Regions from separate parts of the Clostridium gasigenes genome, predicted to be linked through region 1. Evidence: riboswitches for the same ligand, from Rfam matches in the RefSeq annotation. Region 1 holds a riboswitch; the other holds the start of a gene.
The links. A riboswitch is a leader RNA that binds a small molecule or an ion and turns the genes downstream of it on or off. The one in region 1 is predicted to bind cyclic di-GMP.
Positions count from the first base shown of each region.

Region 1 (9,577 bases):
CCATTAAAAATGGCCTTGATCTGTAAATTGCTTCATAGCTTCCATATGGATGTGCATATAATACATTTCCTGTTGGAGCGAATTCGATAATTAAAGTATGCTCTTTTTTAGTAAAATAATCGTTAAATGCTGAACCTTCCATTGGTTTAAATCGTACATCTAATCCAAACTCTTTAATTCTTGTTGAAATTGCTTCACCTGGTAACATAGCTGAACCCCATCCATTATTAACAGCTAATTCAAAGTTTACAACTTCATTTTTTTCATTCATCCATGTACCCTCATTATTTTTCTTCCAACCAATCGATTTTAATAAATCTTCTGCCTTTTTAGGATCAAATGAGTAATCTGTTAATTCATTTTTAGCAAAATCTCTTAATCCCCAGCTTTCTTGCAGCGTAACTGGAAGTCCTGTTAATGTAGTTTCACTTTGTAAGCTCCCAGGTTCTGTTAATGGCATTATTTCTTTTCTATTAATAAGATAAGCCATAGCTTGCCTAAATTCTTTTACGTTTGCAGGATATTTTTGAGTATTAAACACAACTGACATTTGACTAAACTCTGAAACATATTGTGCTTTATATGTTTCTAAACCTTCTTTAATTTGATCTTCTACATCTCTAACAATTCCGCCACTATGAATATCTAATGTTCCATCTAACATAGCTGTTGCAGCTGTTTCTGGAGTAACTACTCTCATAATTCTTAATCTTTCAATATCTAATTTTTCACGATAATTTTCATTTTTAACTAATAAAGCTTCCGAAGTTGTAATTGTTTTCACACTAAACGGACCGGAACAAATACTTTCTTCTACTGTTGGCTTAAATTCTTCTAATTGAATATTTAGGTCTTGCAATTTTTTATTAGACTCTTCTGAATACCAGAATGTTAATGTTTCCTCATGATATTCTCTTCCTGTCATTGCTATTTCTTTATATTTTTCTGCCCATTTATCATATACTGCTGTTGGTGCATTAACTTTAATATCAAAAGCCATATTTACTATTAATGGACTTTCTGTTTTAAAGTTAAACTTCATAACAGTATCATTTACAATCTCTATATTATCTAAAAATTCCCAAACTTGTCTTCTACCAATATTCATATAGAAAGTAGTTTCAACATCTTTAGTAGTTAATGGAGTTCCATCACTCCACCTTAATCCGTCTTTTAAATTAAGTGTTAAAACTCCATTCTCAAATGTATAGCTTTCTCCTAAGTGAGATTTAAATTCACCTGTTGGAAATGGTGAATATACAAACAGGTTATCTTGCATATATGGCTCAATTCCATTTACAAATCCTCCTATAAACGGATTACCATGAGCTGCTGGTGGAACTACATAGTCCCCATTAATGACTAGAGTTCCAGCTTCTTTCCCCTTTGAACTTCCTCCATTATTTGAACTACCACATCCAACTAATAACGATGTTCCAATTAAGAAACTCATTCCCAACGCAACTATTTTCTTGTTTCTCATTTTAAATTCCTCCCTTATTATTTATCTTATTAAAATTTAAAAGGATCTGTAATTAATATTTTATGAGCTTCTGCATCACTTACTCCGCAGTAAAGTTCTGCTTGTCCATTTTCCATTCTTATTAATCCTCCACTAAATATTACATCTATTAAATCTGATCTCTTTGCTGCACCTGCTTCAAAATTATCTCTTATTGCAATTAATTTCATCTCGCTATACTCTAAAGTTTCATAATTAAATGTAAATACTGATGAATAATAGTGTCTATTGCCTGCCTCATCAAATTTAGCTATATGAGCCAAAATTCCTATATTACCGCCTTCAAGTAAATGCAGTTCATTTGCCCCACCCCACTCTTCTTTGTAGAACATATCATCTAAAAGCTTTGCATTTTTTATATTTTCTATTGTAAGTTCTTTTAAATCTTCTATAATAAAATAACCTACGGTACCTCTACCACCAATCTCTCCTTGGGGTCTTGTAAATACTAATATTCTTTTATCCTGTAATTCCAGTAATCTTATATCCTTCATTTTATCTGGTCCAACTGCAAATCTTTTTAATGTGTTTAAGGATTCACCTTTTAAAAATACAGTTCTATAACATATTGGCACTTCTACATTTCCAGTCTCGTAAATTTCTACTCCACCTAAAACTAACTCTCCGCCTATTTTTGTTACAAATGGGTCTTGCAAATCAAAAACTGGAGCTCCTTCAATTACTCTCCACGCCTTGTCAACTTCTTTAAAGAACATTATCCTTGAATGTTCAGAATCTCTAGCTTCAACTCTTCCAGCTATAGCGATTTCACTATCAATATTAAATGGTGCTGTTATGTTATATACATCTCTTCTATCACTAACTATAAAATTTAATTTTTCCGATTTTAATTTTATATTATCACCTTTAAACTGAACTAATAAGTCTTCACATTTTCTTCTTTTCATATTAACTCCCCCTTGTTGTAAACCTTTCAACTATTATTTTACATTCCCATCACTTTAATTTCAATGTATTTTTACTTTAATTTTAAAGTTTAATTATTTATTTTTCTACTTATTAAAGTAATAAGTAATATTACGCTCTAATTTTTTTAAAATATTATTATTTATTCCTCCTATTAATAAACAATAACTGAGTTTTAATATATAAAAAGTAATAAAGACTAGAAGAATAATTCCTCTAGTCTTTATTACAATATAAATAATAATTATCTATTAACAACCTTATTTTTTCCTTCTCTTTTTGCTTTATAAAGTAATTCATCTGCTTTTTTTATAACTGAGTCAAAACTTATTTTATCCCACTCTTCAATACCTGCACTAAATGAAGCCTTCACATTATGTTCAAATATTATGTTATTAACATCTATTCTTATTTCATCTAATATTTCTTTTGCTTCATCCTTATCTTTACCTACAAATGCTATTATAAATTCCTCTCCGCCAAACCTAGCAATAATATCCTTACTATCTATGCTTTCTTTTAGTTTTTTTGCGATTTTTTTTAATATAACATCTCCAAAAATGTGCCCATAGCTATCATTTATATTTTTAAAGTTATCTATATCTATTATAGCCATAGAAAATTTGTTATTTTTATTTATTTCATCTAAAATAAGTTTTTCTCCATAAGCTCTAGTATTAATTTCAGTTAAATAATCAGTATTTGCTACTTTTTCCAGTATCTTTTCACTTTCATCTTTCTTTTTAATTAGAAAATCCATTCTTATAACCATTGCACTAAGTACAATTATCACTATACCTCCTATAATTATATTCCTTTTATCTGATTTTGATTCATTCTCTAAAAGCTCTAATGCGTTATTATTTAACTCATAATTTTTATTAATAATTTGTGATAATAATTCGTTTATATCTTTACTTTCACTTATTTTCTTTGATATATCATAAAAAATCTCATAGTATTTATTAATGTCTTCTTTTTTATCATTCTCTTTTAAAAATTTTATAAATTCATAAACACTATGTTGTAAGTTATAATAATCTTCTAATTCATTATATAAGTTAATTGTTTTTTTATAATATTCTATTGCTAATTCATTTTGGTTTACTTTCGCATAATATTGTGCATAAACAAAATATGTGTTACTTATTCCATAAGAATCACCAACACTAATAAAAAACTCTTCAGATTTTTTTATCTGTTTAATAGCTACTTCAAATTCACCAAGCTTTACATTAGCAATTGCTAAATTTAAAATTACTGAATCTGCTGATTTATTGCCCTTTTCTTTATCATACATTAAGCGTATTTCATAACATTCTTCTGCATACTTTTTCATTAAATCTAAATCACTAATTTCTTCTGCATATATAGTTTTACTCATAGCTATTTTATCGCCTTTTGAAGCTTGTAACTGAGGAGTTAATTCTATTTCACATAGCTTATTATAATAAAGTTCTGCTTTATCAAATATTCCCAATTTCGAATATATACATAAAAGCATTGAATATACAAGTGCTTCTGTATCTTTAAGTTCATCAGTTGTTAAAATTTCATTGCCACTTGAAGTAATTATTTGAAGCAATTCACTTGTTTTTTGCAAACTTTCTGAATATTCACCTGTTTTAAACAGGGCCCATGCTAAATTTTCTTTCTCATCAATTGAATAATATTCTCCGCCTTTAACTTTATTATAGTTTTCCACTGCTTCCTTCCCATATTTAATGATTTTTTCATCATCATTTTTCATTATATAAAATTGTACTAACGCTGAGGAATATACACCTTTTTTAAATGATTCTTCCTCTCTTTCAAGTAATTTTTTATATTTCTCTTCACTTTCCTCCATATTCTCATAAACAAACTTACATTCATTTATTCTTATTTTTAAGTTATTTTTAATTACTTCGCTATTTACTTCACCCTTAAAGTTCCTAGCTACTAATACTTTAAATATTACTATTATAAGTATTGATATTACTATTATTGATTTTTTTCTCCCCCTTAAATTACTCATTAGATACCATACCCCTTAAAATTTATAATTTATTTTAGTTATTTATTATCTAAAGTAAGACTAAGCTCATATATCTCTTATAAAAATAAAAAATTACCCCTTATTAAAAATAAAGGGTAATTCTAAAAACATATTTACATAGGTTTATATCTATTATAAAGTCCTTGCAAAAAGTCCTTTAGCAACTGGCTGGCATAGTTTTAAATCCCTTAGCCCCTTTAGCTTTGCGCCTCTAGATTTCTCTAAATTTGCCCATTGTTTTATATATTTAGTATATATATTATATCATATATTTAATATATATACTAAATATTAATATGAAAATGCCTATAACAGATTTTTTAAAATCCATTATAGGCATAGTAAATTTTTTTCCCTATTTTACTGCTGTTTCTATTGCTTTATTAACAGCTTCTATTACTCCCTTTGATGAATTTGTAGCTCCTGATACAGCTTCTACACCTTCAACTGATTGTTTTTTTATTATTTCTGGAATTACGTTATCCTTAACTCCATCAACTAATGTTTTAGTTTCATTATGTTCAACTAATTTTATATCTGCTATTTTACCCTTTTGAACTGTTACTTCAACTTTTATTTTCCCTGAAGCACCTTGTCCCTCTCCAGTATAAGTACCATCATTATATTTTCCACCACCACATCCAACTAACATAGATGCTGATATTGCTATAGTTGCTAATATTGTAGTTATCTTCTTCATATTAAATCACTCCTAGTTATATTATCTCTATTCTAATATTTAAATGTTACTATTTTACAAATTCTGTTGCATTCTTTCCTGCTGTTCTACCAAATGTAACTATATCTGCTAAAGCATTTCCACCTAATCTGTTACCACCGTGTACGCCTCCAGTAACTTCTCCTGCTGCAAATAATCCTGGAATTACATTGTTTTCTGTGTTTAATACTTCTGCATTAGTATTTATCTTTAATCCACCCATTGTGTGATGAACTGCTGGTGTTACAAGTATTGCATAAACCTTACCTTCGTTTAATTGTCTTGGAAGGTCATCTCTTTTAAATTCTGAATCATTTTTAGCTACTACTGCATCATTATATTTTTTTACTGTTTCAGCCATTGTAGCTTTATCTAATGATAATTTTTCTGCTAATTCTTCTACTGTATTCCCCTCTGTAACTAATCCCATATTAAAATATTCTTCTGTAGCCTTTAAGCTTTTTCTTAAACCATCATCAAAGAATAAATATGCTACGCCATCTTTTTGTTCTAATATAGCCTTTGAAACAACGTCTCTTGTTAATAATTCACTTGTGAATCTTTTACTATCTTTATTTATAAGTATTGCACCATTACCTCTTACAGCTTCTGTTACCATTACTGCCTTTTCTGGTACAACAGTTGGATGAGTTTGTATTTCTACCATGTCAACTAGTGAAGCACCTGCTTTTTCTCCTAAAATAATACCATCACCAGTGGCACCATTATGGTTAGTTGTTGCAAATCCTTTTAGTTCTGGATTGTTTTTAACAACCATTTCTTGATTAGCTGAGAACCCACCAGCTGTTAAAACTACAGCTTTAGTTTTTATAGTGTATTCTTTACCATCTTTATTAGTTACTTTGATTCCTGAAACATTTCCTTCTTTATCTAAAACTATTTCCTTAGCATCATTCCATAATCTTAAATCTACATTTTCTTTTTCTGCTGCTATCTTTAAAGTATCAACTAGATGTGCTCCTACTGCAGCCCCACCTGTAGGTCTATGAGTTCTGTAATTTGTAGCTCCTGCCATTTTACCAACATCTGATAAATCTGCGCCTAAATCTGTTAACCACTTAACAGAATCCTTAGCTTCATTAGCTAATTTTTTAACTAATTCAGGGTTATTTTTTTCATATCCACCCTTCATAGTATCTTCTATCATAACTTCTACTGAATCTTCTATATTCTTAGCCTTTTGTTGTGGAGTTTCTGCTGCATTTAATCCACCAGTAGCTCTATTAGTGTTTCCGCCAACCATCGGCATTTTTTCTAAAAGAACAACATTTTCTAATCCATCTTGTTTTGCTTGAACCGCTGCTGATAAACCAGCACCACCTGCTCCTATAATTACAATATCTGCAGTTTCTGTCTTGCTACCACAACCAATTAATGCTGTTGGTACAAGTATTGCAACTGTCATTACTAACGCTAAAATTTTCTTTTTCATAAATGTATCCTCCTAATTAATATTATTAATTTGTTTTAGGCACTCTAAAACAATAATATACTAGTAAATCAGTATATTATTTTTTCAAAAGTGACTTAGACCATATAGACCAAATTTTTATACTGTTGCTTATGCCCATAGTATATTCGTTAATTTTTAAACAATCAATATTATGGTCTTATTGTTTATTTTGGTCTTTTTGGTCTAAGGAGGGCTTCAAAAAATAACTAATAAAATTCAAGGCCACTGAAAAACAAGAATTTTTCAGTGGCCTCTAAATTTCTGATCTATTTTTATTTTATTATATAAAAATTAGTGGGTCTTCCTATTCTTCCGTATTCTTGAACAATATCTACTTTTCCCTCTTCTCCCATTTTTTCTAAATACCGTCTTGCTGTTACCCTTGCAAGTCCACTCCCATTTGCAATTTCCTCTGCTGTTAACTTTGCTTCTTTATTACCTTTCATAAACTGTACTATTTTATTATATGTTTTTATATTCAAGCCCTTATTTATCTCTACTTCATCCTGTTTTTGCAACTTATTACCAGGGACTGTTTTAAAAATATACTCATCTATAATTTCTTGATCTAGACTATCTAGTTTTTTAAATCTATTAAATCTTTCTCTATATTTTGATAAAGCTTCTTTAAATCTTTCATATTTAAATGGTTTTATAAGATAATCTACCGCTCCATATTTAAAGGCCTCATCAACGGATGTTCTTCCCTTATCTGCTGTTACTAAAATTGTATCTACTTGTATTTCATTTAGTCTAATCCATTTCAACAAATCCAAACCTTTTCCATCTGGCAAAAAAACATCTAATAATATTAAGTTTGCTTCTATATTATTAATAATACTTTTGGCTCCTTCAATATTACTAGCTTCTCCTACAACTTGAAATCCATCTACCTTACTTAAAAACTTAATATTTATTTCTCTTACCATAGGATCATCTTCTACTATAATAACTTTAATCATACATTCAGCTCCCCTAACTATCTTTAAACTATAATTTCCCATACTGTTATTTCATCTGAAGTTAATCTAAGCTCTCCGCCTAAATTATTTACGATAGTTTTTATATTATATAATCCAAACCCTCTACCTTCACCCTTCGTACTATAACCTCTTTCAAATATTTTTTTCTTAGTATCTTCATCTATTTTTCTACCATTATTTTTAACCACTATTTTAATTTTCTCTTCCTCAAATATACCACAATATATCCAGCCATCATTTTGTACTCTTAGTTCTTCAATTGAATTTTCTATAATATTTCCTATAACCGTTAGCAATTCTTGAACTTTCACATTATTATTTATGTTATTTAAATAGGATTTCTCATCTATCTCAAATTTTATTTTCATTTCATCTGCTCTATTATATTTTGAAAATAATAATCCTTGAATTGATGGTTCCTTTATTTTGCTTAAATTATCTGTAATCAGTCCTCTTTTTTCTGTTGTTGCAAATATGTATTCTATTGCTTTATCATTTTCTTCTAATTGAATTAACCCTGCAATAGTATGTAGTTTATTCATAAATTCATGATTTTGAGCCCTTAAGTTCCATGTTAGTTCTTTTACCCCTGTCAATTCCTCTGCCATGTTACGTACCTTAGTAAAATCCTGAAGACTGGCAATAGCTCCTACTACAGTCCCATATTCTCCTACTATACTATAAAAATTAGCCATAATAATAATGTCTTCACTAAGTCTTATTTCTTTATTAAATATTCTACTTCTTCTATAAATTGCTTTATTTAATAAACTAATTATTTTTTCATCTATATCCCTTTCATCTTTTATTCTTAGCATATTAAGAGCCTTTTTATTAATAACAGTTACTTGTCCTAAATTATTTACTGCTATTAAGCCCTCTTCCATATTATTTATAATAGATTCTTTCTCTCTTAACTGAATTGCTATATCTTCCGGTTCCAACCCATAAATATCATTTTTAATATTCTTCGCTAGCTTTTTTGCTAAAAATATTATAATAAGTAACGATATTAAAAATACAGGTATTAATTCAAAGAAATACTCTCTTACTTCTTCTCTTAAATCTCTTTTTAATATGCCCACAGCTACGGCTCCAACCTGTACCCCATCCTTATATACTGGTGCAAACGCTCTTATAGAATTTCCTAAATGTCCATGACTCTCTGTAACATAAACTTCTCCTGTTGATATTACTCTTTTTTCATCCCCACCTAAAAATTTTCTTCCAATATTATCTGGTATAGGATGAGAATATCTAACGCTATTCATATCTATTACACTTATAAATAATAAATCTATCTTTAGTCTCATTCTCTCTACAAAGTTTTGCACTTTTAAATATGTAGGATCTGTTCCCTTTGAAAGTTCTTCCTGTATTATTGGATTTGCAGCTATAACAAAAGCAGTATCAGTAAGCCTTTTACTTAATGCAGTTGTCAAATTAGAATTTATAACAGCTAGTGAAAAAACACTTATAACTAACACAACTGCTATAAATATTCCTACTACTAATTTTGTAATTTTCTTTTCTAAGCTCATTTAATCATTCCTTATTATATTTTATTCATTTTTAATTATAGCAAATTATCTATGAAATAAAATTAAAAATATTTATATATTTATTTTTCTGCATAAAAATAGAGGTTCAAGATTTTAATAAGGTGAAAAAATCACTTTATTATCTTTTACCTCTATTTTCATTATTTTTTTAAGGATATTTTAAATAGTTTTGCACATATGTATGCTGTACAAGGCACAGTTAAAACTATTCCAATACTCCCACTAATCCCTTGTATTACTTCAGTACATAATACATCTAAATTTAAAAGTTGAAGTGAATTCATATTTGCAGAAGATAAAAGTATAATAAGACTTAAACTTCCACCTGCAAAGGCTAGTATTAATGTATTTGA
Region 1 covers NZ_CP071376.1:2,821,605-2,831,181, reverse strand. The annotation lists gene J1C67_RS13170 (ABC transporter substrate-binding protein) at 1-1,483, opposite strand, end outside; gene J1C67_RS13165 (DUF1861 family protein) at 1,513-2,430, opposite strand; gene J1C67_RS13160 (tetratricopeptide repeat-containing diguanylate cyclase) at 2,694-4,466, opposite strand; cyclic di-GMP riboswitch class I at 4,644-4,729, opposite strand; gene J1C67_RS13155 (FMN-binding protein) at 4,843-5,187, opposite strand; gene J1C67_RS13150 (flavocytochrome c) at 5,237-6,658, opposite strand; gene J1C67_RS13145 (response regulator) at 6,952-7,641, opposite strand; gene J1C67_RS13140 (ATP-binding protein) at 7,665-9,203, opposite strand; gene J1C67_RS13135 (YibE/F family protein) at 9,365-9,577, opposite strand, start outside.

Region 2 (9,577 bases), 970 kb from region 1:
ACTTATTAAAGATTTTTTAAAGCTTCAGCGATATAACCTTTACTTTCTTTTAATTTAAATCCTGCTTCTTCTTTTTCAAGTTTTGATAAAATCATGAATATAGCAAGCTTTACATCAAATTCTGTTTTACTTAAAACTTCAGCAGCTTCATTTATAGTTACTCCTGTTGCTTCAGCTACTATTTTTTTAGCTCTCTCAACTAATTTTTCATTTGTTGATCTTACATCTACCATTAAGTTCCCATAAACTTTACCAAGTTTTATCATGCTTCCTGTAGATAACATATTTAAAACTAATTTTTGAGCTGTTCCTGATTTTAATCTAGTAGACCCAGTTATTACTTCTGCCCCAACTACAGGCGCTATTGATATTTTTGCTTCTTTTGAAACAGCTGAATCCGCATTACACGTAACTGAAATTGTTAAAGCTCCTATTTCATTTGCATATTGAAGTCCGCCAATAACATAAGGTGTTCTCCCTGATGCTGCAAGCCCAACTACTGTATCATTTGCAGTTAATTTTCTTTCTTTTAAACCCGAAACTGCAAGTTCCCTTGAATCTTCTGCACCTTCTTTAGCTCTGAAAATTGCTTCTTGACCTCCAGCTATAATACCTTGAATCAGGTCTTCTGAAACTCCATAAGTTGGTGGACACTCTGATGCGTCTAATATTCCAAGTCTACCGGAAGTACCAGCTCCTATGTAAATTAATCTTCCACCTTTGTGCATTCTTTCAACAATACCATCTATAGCTTCTGCAATTTGAGGAAGTTCCCTTTCAACAGCTTCTGCCACCTTCTTGTCCTCATTATTAATTTTCTTAACCATTTCAATAGTTGAAATTTTATCTATATCTAAAGTATTTTGGTTTCTACTCTCTGTAGTTAATTTACCTAAGTTTAATCTATCCATTTTATTTTCCTCCGCTTTCTTTTATATTAGGGGCTTCAAAGAATAACTAATCAGATTCTGTTTTATTTTCTTTCAGCTCCATTACCTTGTTTATTATTATTTAATGTCTACGTTTACTTAAATTCTATGACTACGTTTTCATCTGTTGAATTTATAATAACATATTTAAAATTATATTTCAAGTATTTTTTTATTTTATGAAACGTTATTTCATAAATAGCTAAAAGTTATCCTTCTCTAACCACTATTATTCTTAATAAAAGAACTTTTTCAAACCATAAATTCCCTATTAATTGAATAATAGTAATATTATCTATTAATTTGCGATTATTTTGTGTATAATTGATATGTATTTATTTTTTAATATTAATACAACCAATATATAAATAATAAATATAGTTGAAGGTTTATTGCTTTTAGCTCCTCTGGCAATTATTGTGCCTATAATTTTCAATAAATTTAGAAATATTAAATCAATACTAATTCTATGTTTTTCAGTATCTATATTAATAGATTTTCTTTAGTATTTATTGCTTTTATTAGGAAATTTAAGATAAGTTAACATAGACTGAGTAATTAAAAATACATTATGTGGCATAATAGGATTTTTAGTATTTAAAATTATAAATAGCATACGGCATTCTTTTTAAAATAACGATTCAATACGCTAGTATATTTTTTAAGAATCCCTTACTTTTAGGAGATGAAAAAATGAAAAAAATTTTTATAATACTTTCATTAATACTTATTATTTGTTTTGGAATTACTTTATTAATTTGCCCTGGAATCTCACCACTAATACATAATAAATTAATTTTAAAATATGAAAATACTGAAGGTGGTAAATTTTTAAACAATATTAAGACAGAGACAACAATCAATGACGATTCAAATTTATTAACGGATGTTCCATATGAAGTTAATTTATATTTTAATAAAACCAAATTAAATTTAAGCAATAAATTATTACACAAATATAACAGATATTACGTTCCTATAACTGAATTTTCAAAATTCTTTGGAGAAGATATTCTAATAAACGATGAAGAAATTCAGATATCTAACGATGTAATTTTGAATATATCCGATAAAAATTACAAAAAAGATGATAAAACTATTTCATTAAGAGGCGATCTTCCATTTATAGATAGTGAATATTACATCTCTTTTTCTGATATATGTGAGATTTTAAATCTATCTACTTATTGGAGTTATAAGAATAACAATATTTATATCAATAAAACCAATGTTCCCAATTCCGATACTTTACGCAAACCTAAAAAGAAGCATAAAAAAGACGCTTATATTAGATTTGAGGATGTTGCGGCAGGAGATGTATATACTCAACAAGATACTTTGGAAAAATTAAGGATAATAACGGATTATATGTATGAGGAATCGCAAAATTTTAGTGTAGCATGGGTTCCAAGATATATTAATAATACATTACATATCGATAACGATGTTTCAGAAGATAATTCATTTGCCAATGCTAATTTCATATTTACTCTGGATCATTCAATTAATAGGGGTGGGAGTATAGTCCTTCATGGTTACACTCATCAATATGGCGATGCTAACAGCATTTCAGGTTCTGAATTTGGTGAAAAAGGGTATAATACTGAAAAAGAAATTAGAGAAAGATTGGAGTCTGCTATAACTCTTGCAACTAAGGTGAATATTCCTCCATCCGGTTGGGAAACACCACACTACCGTACAAATCGTGAGCAACAATTAATATTTGAAGAATATTTTAAAATACTTTACGAGCCATCCATAGAAAAGTATAACAAAAATATAATTACTAGCAAAAAAAATGGTCTTACTAAATTTATTCCTACTCCTTTAAGTTATATTAAGGATAACGATGTAGATACTATGATTAAAAATATTGAATCTAAAAATTCAGATACAGAGTTAAGTTTATTCTATCATCCAAGCATTGAAATTGATAGCGTACATGTATCATTAAGTGAAGATGGAACCATTAATTCTACTTATGATGAAAATTCTATCCTTAAAAAAATAGTCTCTTGTATTGATGTATTAGGCTATAGATTTAAAAGTATAGATGATTTATAACTCTAGAATAGTTCACGTTAAGTATTTGAAAAAATACCAAGTTAAGGCGATTATATATTAGCTTATTATTTTTTTAGATACCCCTATCCTTACACTAGTATCTAAATATATATAAGCCATGCTTTTTTTAAAAGCATGGCTTATATATATTTAGCAATCTTCAAAAAGTTATATTAGTGATCTAAAATAAAATACACGAGAATCTGACTAGTTTTTTTAGCTCACTTATTCAACATATTTCTCTATATTATCTAATCTTTTTAACAAGTCTTCGAAGTCTTTCATATACTTCGAGTATTCATCTAATTCTAATCCTATGCTACACGCTAACCTTCCAGGAATATCTTTAGCTTTTTCTTCAAGCTCTATACCATTTTTAGTAATAACTATATATATTTTTCTATCATCTTTTTCATCTTTAATTTTATCTATATACCCATAACCCTCTAACTTAGTCACAATAGGGGTCAATGTGCCTGTCTTCATTTTCAATTTATAACTTAAATCTTTAAAAGATATTTTCTTATTTTCCCATAGAACCATCATAGTCAAATATTGTGGATATGTTAATTTAATATCCTTTAGCAATGGGCCATATATTCTAACTATACTTTTTGATATAGAATACACTTTAAAACAAAGCTGATTTTCTAATTTTAAATAATCATTCATAATACTTACTCCTATTATAATTATAAATTTATAATATTATAATTTCATAATTATTTTTTCTTTTAATGACTTTATACCTTCTGGGCTGTGAGTTGATAAGTAAACAGTATTATTCATTTTAATAAATTCTCTAATTTTATTTAAAGTTTCTATAGCTAAATCTTTATCTTCAAATACCACTGAAAGTACATTTTGTCTTAGTGCTTCATCTGTATAAGTTACATCTCCATGAAACATATACTGTAATCCATCAAATTCTGCTACTACTATGGAGTTTCCCTTTGTGTGTCCATAAGCAGGCAACATAAATACATTGTCAGCTATTTTTTCACTCTTTTTAAAATTCTTATATTCTCCATCTTTAAAATTAACTCTAACTATATTGTCTCCATTTAAATTCATAGCATCAGCTTCTATTTGCGATATATAAATTTTTGCATTATTAAATAATCTAAGTTCTCCACTATGGTCTGGATGTTTATGTGTAACTACAACTTTATCTATATCTTCTACTTTATATCCGGCCTGTTTTAATGCATCAACAAAATTATTAATCTTTTTACCAGCATATATCATTTGTCCCGGTTTTTCTTCCATATCTTTCATTTCCATAGGTAACCCCGTATCTACTAGTATAACCTCATCTCCTGTATCTATTAGATAACTTTGCAGGCTAGATTCATAAAGTTTATCTTCATCTATCTTTTCTTTTTCAACAGACCCTCCAAATGCAAACCCCTCTTTCATATATCCTTTCTCATAAAACTCTAATGATACTATTTTCATTTTAAAATCCTCCAATACTTTTATTTTTAATTTTCAATCGCTTACGATTAATCTTATACGATTATATTAACTAAATTTGTTTTTCTTGTCAATAGTTTATTTATATATTAAAATTTAATATTTTCGCATTTTTATTAATCCTATGTTTTCCCATTAATATATGTACATAAAAAAGAGACTAGATAATATAATCTAACCTCCTTTACGTTTAATTTTCCTTATCTATATTCTCAATTTTTTTATTTTCTTTTTGACAATCTTCGTCTTCACAATGGCATTTAGATTCTAATGTATCTTCTACTAATATTGATGTCTCTGTATTTTCTTCAATTGATGTTTTCTTGTATTGAACATTATCGTTTGGATTATCGATATTTGTACTACATATTACTGATGGGGTCATAGCTAAAGCTCCTATTAAAGTTAATGACAATATTATTTTTTTCATTTTTTTCCTCCATATCTAATAGTTTATATCCTAAATTCTACAAACTTGAGCATCTTTTAAAAATAACTAGTTAAAATATTTCACTAGTGGCCCTGCCCGCCGTTGGTGTATTTTTTTAACTCCTTTATATTATTTGCATTTAATAATATTTTATTACTAACAAATTAAAATTTAAGACTATTTATAGAGTATATTAATTTATATTTCAAAAAACCGCACACCAAAAGGTGTACGGTAAATAATATCTATTTTTTATTTAACTATTATTCTTCAATTGAAATAGCTTCTACTGGACATCCCTCGCAGGCTTCTCTAACTGAATCTTCTGTTCCTGCAACAACTTCTCCAGCTACTGCAACTCCTGTATCTAAAGAAAATACTTCTGAACATGTTCCTTCACATAATCCACATGATATACAAACGTTCTCGTCTACAAATGCTTTCATCTTTTATTCCCCCTGTAATTTATATTGAGTATAAATGTATTATCAATCAATAATGATTATTTGTCAATACTTTTTAAACATTATTATCTATTCTAATATTATAATGTATTATTTTAGTTATCCACTCTTTTTACTAGTGGTACTGAACTCCTATTAAAATTAACTGTTATTTTAGAAAAAATACCTCTAGACTAAGGTTTTTTAGTCTAGAGGTATTTTTATATTTACTATTTCCTTTTTTTATTGAATATTATCAACGATACTATTCCGATTAATAAAACTCCTATATAACCTAACATTGATGAATCTCCAGTATTAGGAATATTAATTTTTGTTTTTTCTTCTTGTTTTTCTTCAACTAATATTTGTGATTTTATTATTTCTGGGCTTACCAATACTTCCTCTTCTTTAGTTGGTTCTATTTTTTCTGCTTTTATTTCCTCACTAGTTAATTCCGTTATTGTTTCTTCTTTCACTTCTTCTTCTATTTCATTAACTAATATTTGAGGTTTTATTATTTCTGCTTTTACTAATACGTCCTCTTCTTTAGTTGGGTCTATTTTTTCTGGTTTTATTTCCTCACCAGTTAATTCCGTTGTTGTTTCTTCTTTCACTTCTTCTTCTATTTCATTAACTAATATTTGAGGTTTTATTATTTCTGCTTTTACTAATACGTCCTCTTCTTTAGTTTGTTCTACTTTTTCTGGTCTTATTTCCTCACCAGTTAATTCCTCTGTTGTTTCCTCTTTTACTTCTTCTTCTATTTCATTAACTAATATTTGTGGTTTTATTATTTCTGGTTTTACAACTACTTCGCCTTCTTTAGTTGGGTCTATTTTTTCTTCTTTTATTTCCGGATCAGTTAATTCCTCTGTTGTTTCTTCCTTTACTACTTCTTCTATTTCACTATAATTAATTATTGGAACTTCATTTTCAATATCTTTTAATTTTATTACTTTTCCTATATCATCTTTTAAAATTTCAAATCTATGTTCTTTTCGATCTATTTTATAACCTTTAGGAGCTTCAATCTCTTGCAGATAATATATTCCAAGTTCTTCCAAATAAGATCTTATCATACCATTATTATCACTTACTATTTCTTTAATAGTATTCTTATCCTTATCTTTCAATATAAACCTAGCACCTTCTAGCACCTTATTCTTATCATTTTTATCTATTTTTTTAGCTTCAAATTTGAACCCTTTAGCTGTGCTAACTTCATTTGTTGGTATATCATTAATTTTAGCAATATTTCTAACTATTGTTCCATCTTCTACATTCTTAAAATCTACATATATTTTTATCTCAATACGCTCTCCATATAATAACGATCTTTTATCATTAATAATTCTCACTATATTTGTGTTTTTATCTATGCTAGTAGTAAAACCTTCTGGTGCTTCTATATTTAATATTTCTAACCTTTTATCAATATCATCTGTTACAGTTAAATAATCTTTATCAAATAAACCAAAGCAATCAAAAACTATAGAATATATTGCTTTTTGATCTTCTGAGTGCTTAATTTCTTTTTTATCTACACTCTTTTCAGCATTAATAGCGCCTGCTGTTCTGTCATATTTTATAATGTCTCCAACATCTGATATTTTATTGTTATATTTAAGTTTTGCTTTGTTTTCATAATTCAGTTCTCTTGAAACTACTTTCATTTCATAACTAATAACATAATGCTCTGTAATATCTCCAAAGTTTATTATTATTTTGCCATTTTCTACACTTATTTTATTTTTCATTTTCTCTGTTATCCAATTGAAATTTCTATTCAAATCATACGTACCAATATTAATACTTTCCTTATTAACTTCCATTCCCTTAGGAATAATATCTTCTAATATAACATTCTGTAAAGATGATCCACTCTCATTAACATCAATCCTATATTTTACCACCTGGCCAATTGAAGTAACATTTATAATTCCACCATCTTTATCTTTACCTTTATCAGCATAACTACTTTTAGATAGGACATTTTCCTCACCAACTACCTTATTTAATACAACAGTACTTTTAATACTTGTATTATCTTTATAAAGAACAGCAGTGTTCATATATTTAAGTAGCTCTTTAGTTATTTTCGATTCATAACTAATAATATATTTACAATTAATATCACCTAATTGTATATCCAACACCTTATTATTTTTACTAACCATACCATCATTGGTAATATCTATTTGTTTATTTTCTCTATCAACTTTAATTATTTTTATTGACTCAGTAATTAATTCCATACCATCTGGCATATTATCAATTATTCTTGCTTTACCTAAGTTACTATATTTTTCATTTACATATATAGTATACTGTTTTATTTTCCCTACTATTTGACCGCTAACTTCACCTATAGTATTTCCATCATTATCAAATCCTACATGACCATCTATATCCTTAAGTAACTCTCGATCTACAATTACACTTGGTTTTACGGGGTCCACTATTATTGGTTCCGTTGGCTTTAATACAATATCAACGCTAGTTATTAATTTTCCATTAACCTGAACTTCTATTGTTTTTTTTTCTTCAGTTCCACCCTTAGATACTAAAGCTTTAATTTTTATATATCCTTGTACAGCCTTATAAGCATTCTCTCCAAATGTTAATGTTGTTATATCACCTTCAGTTTTCATATCCTTAAAATGTTCTTTTGGATATATTAATTTTAAATTTTTAAATTCCTCCGGCAATTTAAATACTAAACTATCATTTTCCTTTATATTTCCTATATTACCTTTAACCTTATATTCTACCATAAAGCTAATCTCTTCCCCATCACTATAAGTATTTTTATCTAATAATACCTTTACGTCTAATACAGAACTTGTAAATGCCGATACTGGAATTGCTAAAGCATTAATTAATATTACACTCACTACTGCTAATAATACTACTGATTTCTTTAAACTTTTCTTTATCATCTATTTTCCTCCTCTTTATATTTTTAGATGTTGTTTTATTTTTCTTTAATAATAAATATTGTTTTTTGCAAAAAAAAAGACTATTTAATAATTAATTTTTTAAAATTAATTATAAATAGTCGGTTGCACTGCTAACTCCATATATTCCAAGTGCCCAAATACAGAATATATTTCATAGTTCCTATATACATTATTTTGAATATTTTTAACAATATTCTTTCTTTTTTATTTACTTAATATTTATATTTTGCAAAATATCTTTTGACTTTCTTTTGATAATTGACATTATTTTTGCAAAAAAAAGACTATTTAATAATCAATTTTTTAAAATTAATTATAAATAGTCGGTTGCACTTCTAACTTCATATATTCCAAGTGCCCAAATACAGAATATATTTCATAGTTCCTATATACATTATTTTGAATATTTTTAACAATATTCTTTCTTTTTTATCGCAATTAATATTATAGCACATTATTTTATTTTATCAATATATTTATTCCATTTACTCCAATTGTTTCCCGTTAACCATAATTCTAGCATCATTAAATTCAAAACTACATGTCGTCAATGTTATAATTTTATCCTTTTCGCCTATATCTAATTTGTTTAAATGTAGTGATTTTACTTCTAATTTATTTAAATAAGTTAGATATGATTCTTTATTTGCAAAGTTATATTCTAAATATTCCTCTTTTGCATCGGTAACATATACAGAAAATATTTCATATCTTTTTATTTCATTATTACTCTTTAAGATAATAACCTGGTTAGAAAATCAATATTCTTAATAAAAACTAAAAGCTATAGAATTAATGGTATAACCACTATTTCTATAGCTTTTATTTTTTTCTATAAAGAATCGTAAAATAAATATGAAGAAGTTGTATCAATATAAATTATAATCTGCATTAATAACTTCTATAATAATATTATTTTTATCTACATTTACTAAGCTTACTTCTTCTGAAATATCTGCCCATTTATGTGCACAAACTTTAAATCTTGCAAGTTCCCATAAAGTATTGTTATGAGTTTATCTTGTAACATTTCCATATTGTATTTCAAAAGTGGCTTATATGCTATTTATATCAATTGTTAATGATGCCTTTAATAATATATATCTATATACCAGTTATCAAATCACATAGGTTTATTTTCAAATGACTGAAGTTCATTTCCTATAGATTCAGTTTTCAAATTTTCTTTATTTGCTGCTTTACTAATAAATGATATTATTTGTTCCTCAGCATCAAATTTAACTCTAAAGCTTGTGCAATACGATTAATTTT
Region 2 covers NZ_CP071376.1:1,852,167-1,861,743, reverse strand. The annotation lists gene murQ (N-acetylmuramic acid 6-phosphate etherase) at 6-911, opposite strand; gene J1C67_RS08855 (DUF2334 domain-containing protein) at 1,623-2,993, shown strand; gene J1C67_RS08850 (MarR family winged helix-turn-helix transcriptional regulator) at 3,219-3,665, opposite strand; gene J1C67_RS08845 (MBL fold metallo-hydrolase) at 3,702-4,451, opposite strand; gene J1C67_RS08840 (hypothetical protein) at 4,660-4,899, opposite strand; gene J1C67_RS08835 (ferredoxin) at 5,163-5,345, opposite strand; gene J1C67_RS08830 (collagen binding domain-containing protein) at 5,573-8,284, opposite strand; cyclic di-GMP riboswitch class II at 8,393-8,476, opposite strand; cyclic di-GMP riboswitch class II at 8,618-8,701, opposite strand.
Region 2: another riboswitch for cyclic di-GMP. It lies ahead of J1C67_RS08830 (collagen binding domain-containing protein); the one in region 1 lies ahead of J1C67_RS13160 (tetratricopeptide repeat-containing diguanylate cyclase).